Regions from separate parts of the Arthrobacter sp. YD2 genome, predicted to be linked through region 3. Evidence: riboswitches for the same ligand, from Rfam matches in the RefSeq annotation. Region 3 holds a riboswitch; each other region holds the start of a gene.
What was found. A riboswitch is a leader RNA that binds a small molecule or an ion and turns the genes downstream of it on or off. The one in region 3 is predicted to bind S-adenosylmethionine.

Region 1 (4,648 bases), on a different contig from region 3:
TTGACTGCCACAAAAACCGCGGCGGTCAGCAGGACGAGCCCCTGGACCAGCGGCACGTCCTGAGCGGTCACGGCCTGCAGCACCACGGACCCCAGCCCGGTGCGGGAAAACACGGTTTCGGTGATCACGGACCCGGCGAAGAGGGTGCCCACCGTGATGCCCAGGATGGCCAGCGCGGGACCGGCGGCGTTTTTGAGCACGTGCCGGAAAAAGATCCGGGCCGGGGAAGCGCCCTTGGCCCGCAGCACGTCGATGAACGGCAGCCGGTAGACCTGGTCCGCGCTTTTCAGCAGCACCTGTGCCAGCGGCGCGGAGACGTGGACGGCCAGCACAAACACCGGCACGGCCAGGGACAGGAACGAGCCGTCGGGGAAAATGGAGAGCACACCCAGCCGGATGGAGAGCAGCTCCAGCAGGACCAGGCCCAGCCAGAACACCGGCACCGCCGAGAACAGCGGCGGCAGGTTCGCCAGGATCCGGCGCACCCGCCCGGACGGTGCCAGCACCGCGGCGGACACCACTGCCAGGGCAATAACGACGGCGGCCGCCAGAGCCGATCCGGCCAGCGCCAGCGTGGAGCCCAGCGCCCCGCCGATCCGCTGCATCACCGGTTCCCCGGAGGTCAGCGAGTACCCGGCGTCGCCCTGCAGCAGGGCGCCGAGCTGGTGGAGGTACTGCACCGCCAGCGGCTGGTCATACCCGTACTGGGCCTTCATGGTGTCGATGGCGGCCTGGTCCACGGCCGAATCCGCGGTGAGGAAAATGGTGACCGGATCGCTGGGCAGCAGCTGCACGGCAAGGAAAATCAGCGTGTACGCCAGCCACACCACCAGGACGGCCTGGCCGGTGCGCAGCAACAGATAACGGGTCACGGCTTAGCTCCCCGCCGTCCAGGCGCCCTGGAAGATGGGCGCTGTTCCGGACGTGAAGTCAATGTGCGTGTCCGGGCCTGCGCCGTAGACCTGCACCTCGTCCCACAGCACCAGGGAGTAGGCCTGCTCCAGGACCAGGGCACGCTGCTCCTCGGCCAGGATCCGGTCCCGGTCCGGTCCGGGCCCGGCTGCGCGCTCGGCGGCGAAGAGCTTATTCAGTGCCGGGTCCGAGGTGTGGGTCATGGTGTTGTTGTCCGGTTCGAAAATGGGCCCGAGTCCGCCGTATATGAACTGCCGGGTGCCGAAGAGTTCGACGGCGGGGTCCGGCATGGCGGTGGCCAGGAACGTGTTGTCCGCCGCCCGGTTCTTCAGCTGCACGCCGATCTGCCGCCACTGCTGTTCGATCAGTTCGAAGGCCGGTTTGATCACCACGGAGTTGTTGGAGCTGGTGACGGTCAGGGCCAGCTTTTCGCCGTCCTTATCGCGGATGCCGTCAGCGCCCACCGTCCACCCGGCGTCGTCCAGCAGGGCCTTGGCCTGTTCCGGGTCATAGGCCAGCTCAGCGCTGAGGTCCACGAATCCCGGTGCCCCGTGGTTCAGCACGGAGGCGGCGATGGTGTAACTGTCCGAAAGCACGGTGTCCTTGATGGACTGCCGGTCGATGCCCAGCTGCAGTGCGCGGCGGACCTGCGGATCTGCGAGCCGTCCGCTGCCGGTCCGGACAGCGGCCATGTTTGACGTCAGGTCGGTTCCCGCCGGCGCCAGGACCTGGCTCCCGCTGGCGGCCAGTGCGGCTTCGTCTGCCGGCTGCAGTCCGCGGACCAGGTCCACCTGACCGGATTGCACGGCACCGGCCCGGTGCGCCACCTCGGGCAGGTACTTGATGACCACCCGGTCCAGATACGCTGCGCCCTGGTTGTCCGCGGTCTCGGGTGCCCACGCGTAGTCCCCGCGCTTGGCCAGCACCACCTCCTCGTCGGGTTTCTCGGATTCGAAGACAAACGGGCCGGAACCGGAAATGCGGGACAGGGCGGACTGTCCGGCGGCGTCAAGGCCCAGGGTGGCCGGGGAGACCAGACCGGCGGTGACGGAGGAGGTGGCCCGCAGGAAGTTGGAATTCGGAGCGGCCAGGGTGACCTTTACCTGGTCCGGGGCCGTCACTTCACTGGAGGTATAGCCGGCGAAGTCGACGTTCGGCTGGATCTGGGCAGCGGGAATACCGAATCCGAAACTGTCCAGATTCGCTTTGACCGCGGCGGCATCCAGCGGCGTGCCGTCGCTGAAGGTGACACCGGGGCGGATGGTGAAGATGAACTCGGTGTGCTCGGCGTTGGCTGAGAATTCGGAGGCGAGCCACGGCACCAGATCACCTGACTCCGGATCGAAATAGGTCAGCCGGTCCAGCACGCTGTTCAGCACGTTGGCTTTTTCGTAAAACCGGGCGGACTGGGTTTGCCAGTTGTTGATCGGCGTGACCTCGGCGTAGATCAGGGTGCCGCCCTCCACCGGGGTTCCGGCGGCCACCCGGGTTCCGGGGCCCTGGTCCGACGCCGCCTGCTGGCAGCCGGTCAGGGCCAGGGCTGCCGCCGCGAAAGCGGCGGCGATCTTCAGGGCGGTGCGCCGCCGCAGCAGCGCCCCGGTATCGGGGGTGGCCCCTGGTCCGGGGTGAGGGTCTGTCTGGTTCAGGTAAAGCATGGGGCGGTCCTCTCAGTCATCACCGAGGCACACCGCATCCAGGCACGTTGGAGGCCATCACCGCATGGCAAAGCAGCGGTCATGGACCAACGGTGAATGAGGTTTCTCCATCGGTCCTGGCATTAGCACCGTCCCCCGAAGGGTGGTTGCTGCGACGTCAACGAGCCAGGTCTCTCAGCCGCTCTGGATGGTAAGTCGTCCAAAACAGGTTGTGCGGACAGGACCCATACAAACCCGCCCGGACCCGGTCCGCAAGGCCGGTGACGAAATATTTCCCTTGATGACAAAGACAGTTTTTGATGGGCCCTTACCGCGCGCGCGAAGGACCTGGCGGAGGATTGTTTTGTTCCTTTTTGCCGGGCCCGGCCGGGCTTGACAATGCGGTGCCGGCTGGGAGTACGGTTCTGCACATCCCGTTTCCGCCGGACCCCGGATATCTCAGCTGCCTCGCTGGAACTAGGGGTTTATGAATAGCGGGAAATATATCCCCGGCGGCTGTTTGTAAACCATTGTGACCGCCTGCTGAAGTTATTCTCTCCGGTCGTTTCGTCCCTGCCGACAGCAAGGCGAAAGCCGGTACCGGCCGGTTGCCGTTCACCGGCTTCAGGGGTGGGGAATCCGCCGCCGTCATGCGGACCCGCCGGGCCGGACGCGAAGGCTGCGCAAAAATCAACCACATTTTTAAAACCCTTTTATAAACGTCAGGATTGGTGCTAAATGGGTATATCCACCGCCCCGGAAATATGCTGGAAGATTCCAGGCCATCGCGTGTATTCGGTCCATGAAACGGCAGCCTTGGTACAGCTGGAATGGCCCGCTGAATTGGATGAAAAGGACCTGCTGGAAGGAGGGCACGTTGCTGTTTCCGCTGCCGCCGCAACGGGGGTGCATACCAGCTATTTTGCGGTGCTGTCCGTAGACCGCGGGAGCCGCACCATGACCCTCTACGTGAAGCGGAGCGCACGCGGGCTGGTCAGCGCGGCGATGCTGGACCCGGCAGGCGGTGCGGTGCTGTCCATCTCCCGGCCGGGCCCGGGCATCCTGCTGCCCGGCTCCGTCCGCCGCCCCCTGTTCGTTGCCGCCGGTTCCGGTCTGGCCTCCGGTCTGGGCCTATTGGGGAGGCTGCTGCGGGACCCGGCACGGCAGTATGAACGCGCCGCCCTGTTTTTTGTAGGCCGCAGCGATGAATGCGACACGGTCCGCGACGTTCTTGCAGCCGGCGGGCTGGCAACCTCCGTTGAGTTGCGGCTGTGGGATGCCGGCAGCCAGGGCCGGCGCGTCACCGCTCAGGATCTGCTGGGCGTCCTGGCTACCCTGCACCCGGATTGGATTTACGTCTGCGGACCCGCGTCCTTTGCCGGGATGGTCCGGGAAGCTGCTGCCGCAACCGCCGGACCGGCTGCGGCGGTGGTGGCCGAGTGCTACGACCCGCCTCTGGAACCGGCCCGGCCGGAGTGAGGCAGGAACCGGAGAATCCAGCCGGCGCGCACGGCGTCCGGTGATCCGCCGCACCCCGGATCGGGCAGGCTTCGCCGGGGGCGGTACATGTACTGTTTATCCTGCGGCTCAGAAGCGGAAGTGCTTGCCGGGGGATGGGGGATCCTGAAATGGACTTTGATGCTGGCACGGCTGACCAGCTCATAGCGGCCTGTGACGAGGCCGCCGCTGCGTTGGGTGAGCAGCGCGGTCCGCGGGCCTCGGCTACGGGAGAAGCGCTGGAAGAATTCCGCGGCCCGTTCGCGGACTCGTACCGCCGGAATGCCGCAGCGCAGCTGGCAGCACGGAACATCCTGATCGGCGCGCTGGAGGATGTTGCCCGTCAGGTTCGGTTCGCGAAGACCCAGGCCGAACAGGCCCGTCAGGACCTCAAGGAAAAGCAGGCGAGGACCCTGTTCAAGCTGCTTGAGGAGGGCATGGTAGCCGCTGGCGCCGATTACCTCCGGGACCGGCTTCCGGGGTTTTCAGCCCCGGGGGAGTTGTTCGAGTCCGAGGTGCCCCGCCCCGAGGTGGCCTTCCCATCGATGGTCTTCCAGCTCCACAATTGGGCAGTCAGCGGGACGCCGGGCACGAGTTCCGCAGTG
Region 2 (4,648 bases), on a different contig from region 3:
GAAATGTGTTCCACTCCGTCCTCCATCCAGCGCTCCTGCAGCGGGGCGCCGGGGTGGGGCGCGAAGTCCATGTCCGGCCACCAGGCGGCGCGGTTGTCCACGAGCGTGTGCCAGAGCACCTGCGGTGAGCACCGGGCACGTCCGGAAAGGTGGATGCGGTCTGTCATGGGAAGAGTTTTCGCCCGGACAGGACCCGTTGGCAAGGGAGGAATTCCGGTACCGAGCGTCCGCGGCAGGGATTGCCTCCGGCGGTGCCGGGCGTTCCACCGTTCCGCTAGGCGAAGAAGGCTGCCTGCAGCGGGCCGGCGATCTCCCGCACGTTGGTGAGGAAACCGTCGTGCCCTATCGGGGCGCGGATCAAATGCACCTGTGTGCCGCGCGGCAGTGCCGCAGCGAGGTCGGCCGATTGCTGCGGAAAGTAGAGGCGGTCTGATTCCACGGCAGCCACAAAGAATTCCGCCGTCGTCCGCGCCAGGGCCTGGCGCAGCGAGCCGCGCCCGCGGGCGACGTCGTGCCCCATCAACGCTTCGGTCAGGACCAGGTAGGTGTTGGCGTCGAAACGGCCGGCCAGCTTGCCGGCCTGGTGGTCGAGGTAGCTTTCGACGGCGTATCGGCCCCGTTCAGCGGGCAAAACGGCGCCGAAGGGGTTCTCGTCCTCCTGCGGGCTGCGCCCGAACCGGTATTCGAGCTCCGGTTCGGACCGGTAGGTAATGTGGGCGATCCGCCGGGCCAGGCCGAGGCCTGCCAGGGGCGGGTTCCCGTTGTAGTAATCGCCGCCGCTGAAGTCCGGGTCCAGCCGGATGGCGGCAATCTGCGCCTGCGCAAAGGCGATCTGTTCGGCGGTGCTGGCCGGGGTTGCCGCGATCACGGCACAGCGCTGCACCCGGTCCGGCTCCGTGGCCGCCCATTCCAGCGCCCGCGCCCCGCCCAGGGAGCCGCCCAGCACGGCATGCCAGCGGGCAATGCCAAGGCGGTCCGCCAGCCGTGCCTCGGCCCGCACGGCGTCTCGGATGGTAACCAGCGGGAACCGTGAGCCCCACGGCAGGCCCTGCGGGTCCAGCGAGGACGGGCCGGTGGAGCCGTAGCAGCCGCCGATCATATTCGCCGCGACCACGTAGAACCGATTGGTGTCCACGGGCCGGCCCGGCCCCACCAGCTCATCCCACCAGCCGGGCTCATCCGTGTGCCCGCGGGCCACATGGGTGCTTCCGGTGAGGGCGTGGGCCACAAACACGGCGTTGCTCGCGTCCGCGTTCAGCTGGCCCCACGTCTCATACCCGAGGACGACGTCGGGCAGGTATCCGCCGGTTTCCAGTTCAAGTCCGCCGATCGAGGCGAACCGCAGCACCCCGTCCACGGCGGTGGCGGGGTACTGCGGTGCAGAATGCCGAATAGTCACGGTGCCCCGTTACGCGCCCTTGGCGGCCCGGAAGCCGGCCTCGAGATCCGCGAGGATGTCGTCAATGTGCTCGATGCCCACGGAGAGCCGCACGAGCCCGGGGCTGACTCCGGCGGCGAGCTGCGCCTCGGCTCCCAGCTGGCTGTGCGTGGTGGAGGCCGGATGGATGACCAGCGAGCGCACGTCACCCACGTTGGCCACATGGGAGTGCAGTTCCAAACCATCCACGAACCGCTTGCCTGCTTCCACTCCCCCGGCAATCTCGAAGGACACAATGGCCCCCGTTCCGCGCGGGCCGTACTTGCGTCCGCGTTCGAACCACGGGCTCGACTCCAGGCCCGCGTACGCAACGGACAGGACGTCGTCGTGCGCCTCCAGCCAGTTGGCAACCTCGACGGCGTTGGCCACGTGCCGCTCCACCCGCAGGCTGAGGGTTTCCAGGCCCTGGGCAATAAGGAACGCGTTGAACGGTGAGACCGCCGAGCCGAGATCGCGCAGCAGCTGCACACGTGCCTTGAGGATGAAGGCCAGGTTGGCGCCAAGCGGGCTCCCGACCCCCAGGTCCCGGGCGTAGACCAGCCCGTTGTAGCTCTCATCCGGTGTGTTGAAGCCGGGGAACTTCTCCGGGTCCGCCGCGAAGTCGAAGTTCCCCGAATCCACGATGACGCCGGCAATGGAGGTGCCGTGCCCGCCGAGGTACTTGGTGGCCGAGTGCACCACAATGTCCGCACCCCATTCAATGGGGCGGATGAGGTACGGCGTGGCGAGCGTGTTGTCCACGATCAGCGGCACCCCGGCCTGGTGTGCCACGGCGCTGATGCCTTCAAGGTCCAGTACGTCCTGGCGCGGGTTGGACACCACCTCGCCGAAGAACGCCTTGGTGTTGGGCTGCACCGCGGTGCGCCACTGCTCCAGGTCATCCGGGTCCTGCACAAAGGTGGTCTCGATGCCGAACTTCTTCAGCGTGTGCTTTAACAGGTTGTACGTGCCGCCGTACAGGCTGGGGCTGGCCACAATGTGGTCACCGGCCTGGGCCACGTTCAGCAGGGCGAAGGTTTCCGCGGCCTGTCCCGAGGCCAGCAGCAGTGCGCCGACCCCGCCTTCCAGGGACGCGATCCGGTTCTCCACCGCTTCCTGGGTGGGGTTTCCGATCCGGGTGTAGATGGGTTCAAGATCGGCCAGGGCAAACCGGTTTGCGGCTGCCTCGGCGCTGGGAAAGACGAAGGACGATGTCTGGTAGATGGGCAGGGCGCGGGCGCCGGTGACGGCGTCGGGCTCCTGTCCTACGTGGATCTGACGGGTTTCAAAAGACCAATCTGCACTCATGATGCTCCCTCATTCCAGGGGCCGCACACTACCTTCGCGGGAACATCCGGGTACGCCGGATGTCCGGTGGGGTTTGTGGGACCCGCGCTTGCCGGACGCCCTTTTGGCGTGCGGCCAGGTCTTCACCCGGGGCACCCCACCGCGGTTGGAGGGTTGCCGGCCAGCAAGCCGGGGCTATCTGCTGGCACTCATGACCTGCACCCATAAAAACTGATCCGCTGAGGATGCGCAACCTTCGTGACTTTTCGTGAAAAAATAACCGGCCCCGTGTATAGATTTCGTGTCCTGAGGCAACTGGATTTCTTCTTAGGCTTCCCTTAGTCGAGACGGGCATCACAACGTGCCACAATGAGCCGCATGCGCTTGGACCATGTTTCTTATGCCTGTGAATCCGACGGTCTTTTGGCCACCACCGAGAGGATTGCTGCTGCTCTCGGAGCCGACTTCGTAAAGGGTGGCGTCCACCCCCGATTCGGTACCCGCAATATGATCCTGCCCCTGGCCAACAACCAATATGTGGAAGTTGTCGAGGTGCTCAACCACCCTGCCTCGGACAAGGCGCCCTTCGGGCAGGCCGTCCGCCAGCGCTCCGAATGCGGAGGCGGCTGGATGGGGTGGTGCGTTGCAGTCGATGACCTCTCGCCCTTCGAAGAACGCCTGGGCCGCCCGTCAGTGCCGGGCAACCGCAAATTCCCTGATGGCCAGGAACTCACCTGGCGCCAGATCGGCATCAACGGCCTGATCGCGGATCCCCAGGTGCCCTACCTGCTGCGCTGGGATGACGGCACCGAGGCACTGCACCCCTCCAATGCCCTGCCCGGGATGCCCGGTTCGGTGAAACTGAATTCGCTGACCATCGCCGGTTCGGCTGCCCGGGTCACTGACTGGCTGGGCCACCCGGTGGAGGCACCGCTGGAGGGCGTCGATGTCACCTGGATCGCTCCGGCCGGCACGCCCGGCATCATGTCGGTCACCTTCGACACCGCCAACGGCCGGGTGGAGATCTAGCTCCGGGGTTTTTCGGCCGGTTTGGGGTTTTCCGTCCGGTCTGAGAATTCCCTCCGCTGCAAAGTGGCAGGAATTTCCCAAACCGGTAGATTCTCTCTCCGAGCCGCAGGTTTTCCACATTTGAGCCTGGTTCGCTCGCATCTACGCCACCGCCCTTCCACCCTGAAGGCGTGAATCCCGAGCTCATCTTCGCGGCTGACGCCGATTCCTTCGGCTCAGGCCGCCGTTCCCTTGCCCTGCAGTGCCGGGCGGGGCAACTGGTGCGGCTTCGTGCCGGGATCTATATCGACGTCGAGGTATGGCGACAGCTCCGTGCCTGGGAAAAAGAGCGGGTACGTATCCAGGCAGCATCACAACAGGTGCCCGGGCAACGCGTCCTCGTCCAGCAGTCCGCCGCCGTCATTTGGGGGCTACCGGTGATCGATTCACCACCTGAGGTACTACTGCTGGCTTCCCCGTCCTCCCACGGCCGGCGCCGGGGCGGTCTCCACTGGACGGAACGTAAGCTGCTGGAGCCGCTCGATGTTGTGGAGGGAATGTCGCTGACCTCCCGTGCACAGACCGCTCTGGACATGGCCGCGTATCTGGCTTTCGAGCACTCAGTTCCGGCTATGGACAGTGTCCTGCGCCCGGACCTGGTGCACGGCCGCCCAGCCACGAACAAAGACGAGCTGGAAAAACTGGCTCGGAACCTGCCCGACATGGCCAAACAGACGAGGGCCCGGCGCGTAATCGACTTTGCCGACCCCCGGTCCGAGTCCCCAGGGGAATCGTATTCACGTGCAGTTCTGCACCGCCATGGTTTTCCGGTTCCGGAGCTTCAGTATGAATTTCTTACTTCAATGGGTCACTTCCGAACAGATTTTTATTGGAAGGACCAGCGGGTGGTCGGAGAATTCGACGGTGCAGTGAAGT
Region 3 (4,648 bases):
TTTCCTGGCCCGCGGGGCGACGCCGGAACAGGCGGCATGCTGGGGCACCTACCTGCACGCCGTGGCGGGGGACCGGCTCTCGGCGTCCCGCGGACCCCTCAGCTTCCTGGCACGCGAGTTGCTGGAGGCCATGCCGCCTGTGATTGCGGAACTGAACTAGGCAGCGGGCGCGTTTTGGCGGCCGCCGTACGCGCTGAACCAAGAACGGGCTGCACGGGGCGGCACGGCCTCTTATCCTGAGGTGATGACAGCTAACGAATACCGGACCGGCCCGTCGGGGCGGGCAGCGGCACAAATCCCGTGGCTTTCCTACCGGTTCACCCGCAGCGACGGCGTCGCGGCGGGCTTTTACGTCCTGTTCCTGCTGTTGCTGAGTTTTGTGCCCATCAACATTCCCGGGCTCTCGGTGCTGATTCCGGACCCGGTGGTGGCGGCCTACGTCATCAATCTGGGCTTCTATGCGGTCGCTGGAATTCTGGCCCTTATTGCCGCCCGGCGGTATGTTGCCCGCGAGACCCGGGTCCTTGCCACCCGGCCGGTGCTGACCGCTGCCCTGATCCCGATTGGCGTAATCCTCACAATCATCGCTTCCATGGTGGGCGTGATCATCGCCGGCCAGGCCGAAACCGCCGTGAACCAGGAGGCTGTGCAGGGGCTGGTCACCGAAATGTCTCCCTGGCTGGTGGTGCCGCTGGTCGTCATCCTGGCGCCCTTCGTGGAGGAGTACATTTTCCGGCACCTGCTCATCGGCAAACTCAGCCGCTACTGGAACATCTGGGCGTGCAGCATCCTGTCCGTCCTGCTCTTCGCCTCCATCCACATTGTGGGTAAGGAATCCCTGTCACTGCCGGTCCTGATGCCTTATCTGGCCACCGGTGCCGTCCTGGTCGGGCTGTACGTATGGGCAGGAAACAACTTCATGCTGTCCTACGGCGTGCATGCTGCGAAGAACCTGCTCAGCGTGGTGCTGATCTACGCCATTCCGCCGGAACTGCTGCAGCAGTAATCTCGCCGCGGGAATGCGGCCCCGGCAGGAAGCCATGCCCTAGCATCGGTGGCAGGACCGGACCCGTCCCGGGGCCGGCACACAGAATCGGGGGATCGGCGTGTCAGTAGGCTCAGGAATCGGCGCAGTGTTCGTAATTTTGTATTTCCTGTTGGTGGTCGCAGTGGCCGTCCTTGTGGTCTGGGCCCTGGTACTCGTGATCATTTTCCTCCGGCTGCGGATTGCCCAGCTGCGCGGAGAGTTGCGCGGAGACACCGGAACGGTTAACTGACGCGGCCGGGGGCCTGCGGCCTGCGCCGCCTGTCCCCGGCAACCCCGTCAGCTGATGCAGAACTCGTTGCCTTCGGGATCCGCCATGACGTACCAGGAGTGCGGCCCCTGGCTTGCTTCGGTCAGGAAGGACGCACCCCGTTCCTCCAAGGCGGCCCGGGCCGCGTCCTTATCCTGGCCCTGGAGCCGGACATCCAGGTGAATGCGGTCCTTGACGGTTTTGGGCTCGGGAACCGGCTGAAACAGGATGCGCAACCGGTCCTTCCGGCCCACCTCGTCGGCAGGACAGATGGCGGCGCCGTCCCGCCAGACCCGGACACCGTTGTGCTCGATAACGTCCTCCGGGTTCGCCAAGCCCTGGTCCAGCATGGACGAAATGAAGTCCTGGTCCACGGGCTCGAGCGTCCAGCCCAGGGTTTCGGCCCACCAATCCGCCTGTTGGTGGGCATCGGTGCAGTCAACGCAGATCTGTATATTCGTCATGGCATTGAGGCTAGAACCCGAACAGCACGGCCGTCATTGGTATGCGGACAGATGCAGTCCGCATATTCACCGGCCGGGAATCAGGCCTGGCCGTCAATCCGCTCGGTTTCGGGAGCCCGGACCGGAGAGCCGATGCAGGGCAGCACCCGCTCCGGCCGGGCCAAGTAGAAAAAAGAGCTCCGGGCATCCGAGCCGAAACCGCCGGGCACCATCAGTGTGGAGTATCGCTGGCACCACTGTGGTGTGTCGACGGCGGCGTCCAGGGCGGCGGCCACGGCGCCCACGTTGTGGAACCACATCAGCTGCTGCGTTCCGTCGATTACGAGGTGGATGAGGTCCAGCTCCGGGTCGGCTGCGACCTCGACGTCGGACCACTGATCCCACGCCTCGAGCCGGCGGCGGTGGATCCAATGGACGTTGTGGCCGGGCGCGAAACCGGAGCAGCTGCTGCTGATGGAGGAGTTGTTGAAATCGGGGTTGAAGCCGGAGTTGCTGACACTGGACATGCTCACAGTGGGTTCCTTTTCAGGTTGTCCTTGCCTGCACCGGTTGGAGCAGGCCGCTTCGTCATCCGAACCACCCGCCGAACAGTGGGGTTGGTGTGGGGCCAGTCGGAGCTTTTATGCCCGGCGAACCGGGCGGAGGCCACATCTCGTGAAGCTAGAAACTACTGTAACCGAGGGCACCGACATTTCGACAGAGACGCAATATCAGGGTCTGGTGTGGTCGTGCGGCGTCGGGCGGCGGTGCGCCGGGCGGACCGGGACGGCGGCAACGAAAACTCCCGCTCGCAGAGCTCGCGAGAGTTAATAAAGCCGCCTTACCCGGCCCGTCCGGCACACGGCATCTCGTCTGGGCGATGGCACCCTGACTTGCCTGTCAGGCACTAGCCTCAATCACCAATTCAGCTGGCAGTCTTGAGCCTACGGGTCGTGGAAGTACCCCGTCGCGGGGTCAATGGACGAGAGGAAATCGCGAATAGCGGCCACGTGCTGTTGATGCGTGGGCGGTTCACGCCTGCCGAGGGCGTTGAATCCATAACCATTGTTGGGTCCCGAGACCCAGTCATAGAGAATCGTTCCATCCTCGTCACGCCTGCGCACTGCAAACGTCTCGCCGTCGACGGTGATTGTCCCAAGGCCCGTATAGGTACTCGTGTCCGGCGGTGCAGGGGCAAACACCCACCCCTCATCTGCGGGGTGGCGATCGCTCTCCATACGTTTGATCCTACTGAGCAGGGAGCGATTCCTCACACCGCCCCGTTACCGCCAGCCGGCGTCCGGAGCCACGAGCTTGACGATGCTTTCGAGCAGGTGCGCGTTGTAGTCCACGCCGAGCTGATTGGGCACGGTGATGAGCACGGTGTCTGCGGCCTGCACGGCAGCGTCAGCGGCCAGTTCGGCAGCGATCACGTCGGGTTCGCCGATGTAGCTCTTGCCGAACCGGGCGAGGCCCCCGTCGAGGTGGCCCACCTGGTCACGTCCCTCGGCCTGCGCGCGAAGACCGAAGTAATGCCGGTCCTCCCCGGTCACCAGAGGGATGACGCTGCGGCTCACGGAGACCCGCGGCGTGCCCTGGTGGCCGGCGTCGGCCCAGGCCTTGCGGTAGACCTCGATCTGCTCGGCCTGCAGCTGGTCGAACGGAACTCCGGTGTCTTCGGTCAGCAGGGTGGAACTCATCAGGTTCATGCCCTGCTCACCGGTCCACTTGGCCGTGGCCCGGGTGCCCGAACCCCACCAGATGCGCTCAGGCAGACCGGGAGAAAGAGGATCGATGGCCATGGGGGCGGTTGTCCCGGTCATTGCCGGATCGGACTGGGCCACCCCGGCACCGGCAATGGCGGCACGGAACACCTCGGTGTGCTGGCGAGCCATGTCCGCGTCGGTGGAGTCCGGCCCCGGCACGTAACCGAAGGACTCATAACCCCGCAGGGCAGGCTCGGGGGATCCCCGGCTGATGCCCAACTGCAGCCGTCCGCCGCTGATCAGGTCCGCCACTGCGGCATCTTCCGCCATCGAAAGCGGATTCATGTAGCGCATGTCGATCACGCCGGTGCCGAGTTCGATTTTGCTGGTCCGGGCCGCCATGGCGGCAAGCGTGGGGAACGGGGCGGAGAACTGCGGCGCGAAGTGATGTACCCGCATGTACGCGCCGTCGACGCCGATTTCCTCCGCGGCTACCGCCAGCTCGATCTGCTGCAATACTGCGTCCCGGGCACTGGGCGTCCGGGACCCCAGTGCGTTCCGGTAGTGTCCGAAGGACAGGAACCCTATTCGTTTCATATCAGCCACAGCGCCGGAGCACTCTGCGGTATTCCCGGCCGTCCAGACCCGCGGCCGGGCGCCGCGAAACCACCGTAAGGAAACAGGCACAGTGCACATCACCATGGTCCCGGGTTACAACGGCTCACCACCCGACCAGTGGCAGAGCCGCTGGGAAGCGGAGCTGCCCAACGTCACCCGTTTCGCGCCGTCGTCGTGGGATGAACCCGAGCTGGAGGACTGGATGGCGGCGCTGGACCGGGCCGCCGGAGAGCGGCACGGAGACACCGTGCTCGTGGCGCACAGCCTGGGCTGCCTGGCTGCCGCAGAATGGCTGCTGCGAAATCCCGGTGGCGCCCGCGGCGTCTTCCTCGTCAGCCCGCCTGATCCCGCCGCCGCATCCTTCCCGGCACCGGCCGGAACCTTCCGTAATCCGCGGCTGCAGGAGCTGCCCGTTCCGGCTCTGCTCGTGGCCAGCGAAAGTGACCCGTACTGTGCGTTGCCGGCAGCAGAGGCGATGGCCGGAGCATGGAGGGTTCCCGTGATCTGCGCGGGGGAACTGGCCCACATCAATGAGAAAAGCGGCGTCGGCTACTGGGAACAGGGCAGGGATTTACTTACCGCCTTC

Region 1: it holds a riboswitch for S-adenosylmethionine, as region 3 does, so the genes downstream of both, QWJ37_RS13480 (ABC transporter substrate-binding protein) here and QWJ37_RS03740 (hypothetical protein) in region 3, are expected to answer to the same signal.
Region 2: it holds a riboswitch for S-adenosylmethionine, as region 3 does, so the genes downstream of both, QWJ37_RS11820 (bifunctional o-acetylhomoserine/o-acetylserine sulfhydrylase) here and QWJ37_RS03740 (hypothetical protein) in region 3, are expected to answer to the same signal.

What each region holds. Positions count from the first base shown of each region.
Region 1 is NZ_JAUHHB010000003.1:528,825-533,472, reverse strand. It holds gene QWJ37_RS13485 (ABC transporter permease) at 1-872, opposite strand, end outside; gene QWJ37_RS13480 (ABC transporter substrate-binding protein) at 876-2,567, opposite strand; SAM riboswitch class I at 2,672-2,761, opposite strand; gene QWJ37_RS13475 (hypothetical protein) at 3,336-4,025, shown strand; gene QWJ37_RS13470 (hypothetical protein) at 4,175-4,648, shown strand, end outside.
Region 2 is NZ_JAUHHB010000003.1:159,501-164,148, forward strand. It holds gene QWJ37_RS11810 (SRPBCC domain-containing protein) at 1-167, opposite strand, end outside; gene QWJ37_RS11815 (homoserine O-acetyltransferase) at 275-1,393, opposite strand; gene QWJ37_RS11820 (bifunctional o-acetylhomoserine/o-acetylserine sulfhydrylase) at 1,409-2,725, opposite strand; SAM riboswitch class IV at 2,805-2,921, opposite strand; gene QWJ37_RS11825 (VOC family protein) at 3,083-3,733, shown strand; gene QWJ37_RS11830 (hypothetical protein) at 3,904-4,648, shown strand, end outside.
Region 3 is NZ_JAUHHB010000001.1:757,787-762,434, forward strand. It holds gene QWJ37_RS03720 (NAD(P)H-hydrate dehydratase) at 1-160, shown strand, start outside; gene QWJ37_RS03725 (CPBP family intramembrane glutamic endopeptidase) at 245-1,006, shown strand; gene QWJ37_RS03730 (hypothetical protein) at 1,107-1,277, shown strand; gene QWJ37_RS03735 (VOC family protein) at 1,325-1,759, opposite strand; gene QWJ37_RS03740 (hypothetical protein) at 1,840-2,271, opposite strand; SAM riboswitch class IV at 2,287-2,419, opposite strand; gene QWJ37_RS03745 (hypothetical protein) at 2,683-2,976, opposite strand; gene QWJ37_RS03750 (LLM class flavin-dependent oxidoreductase) at 3,022-4,041, opposite strand; gene QWJ37_RS03755 (alpha/beta hydrolase) at 4,133-4,648, shown strand, end outside.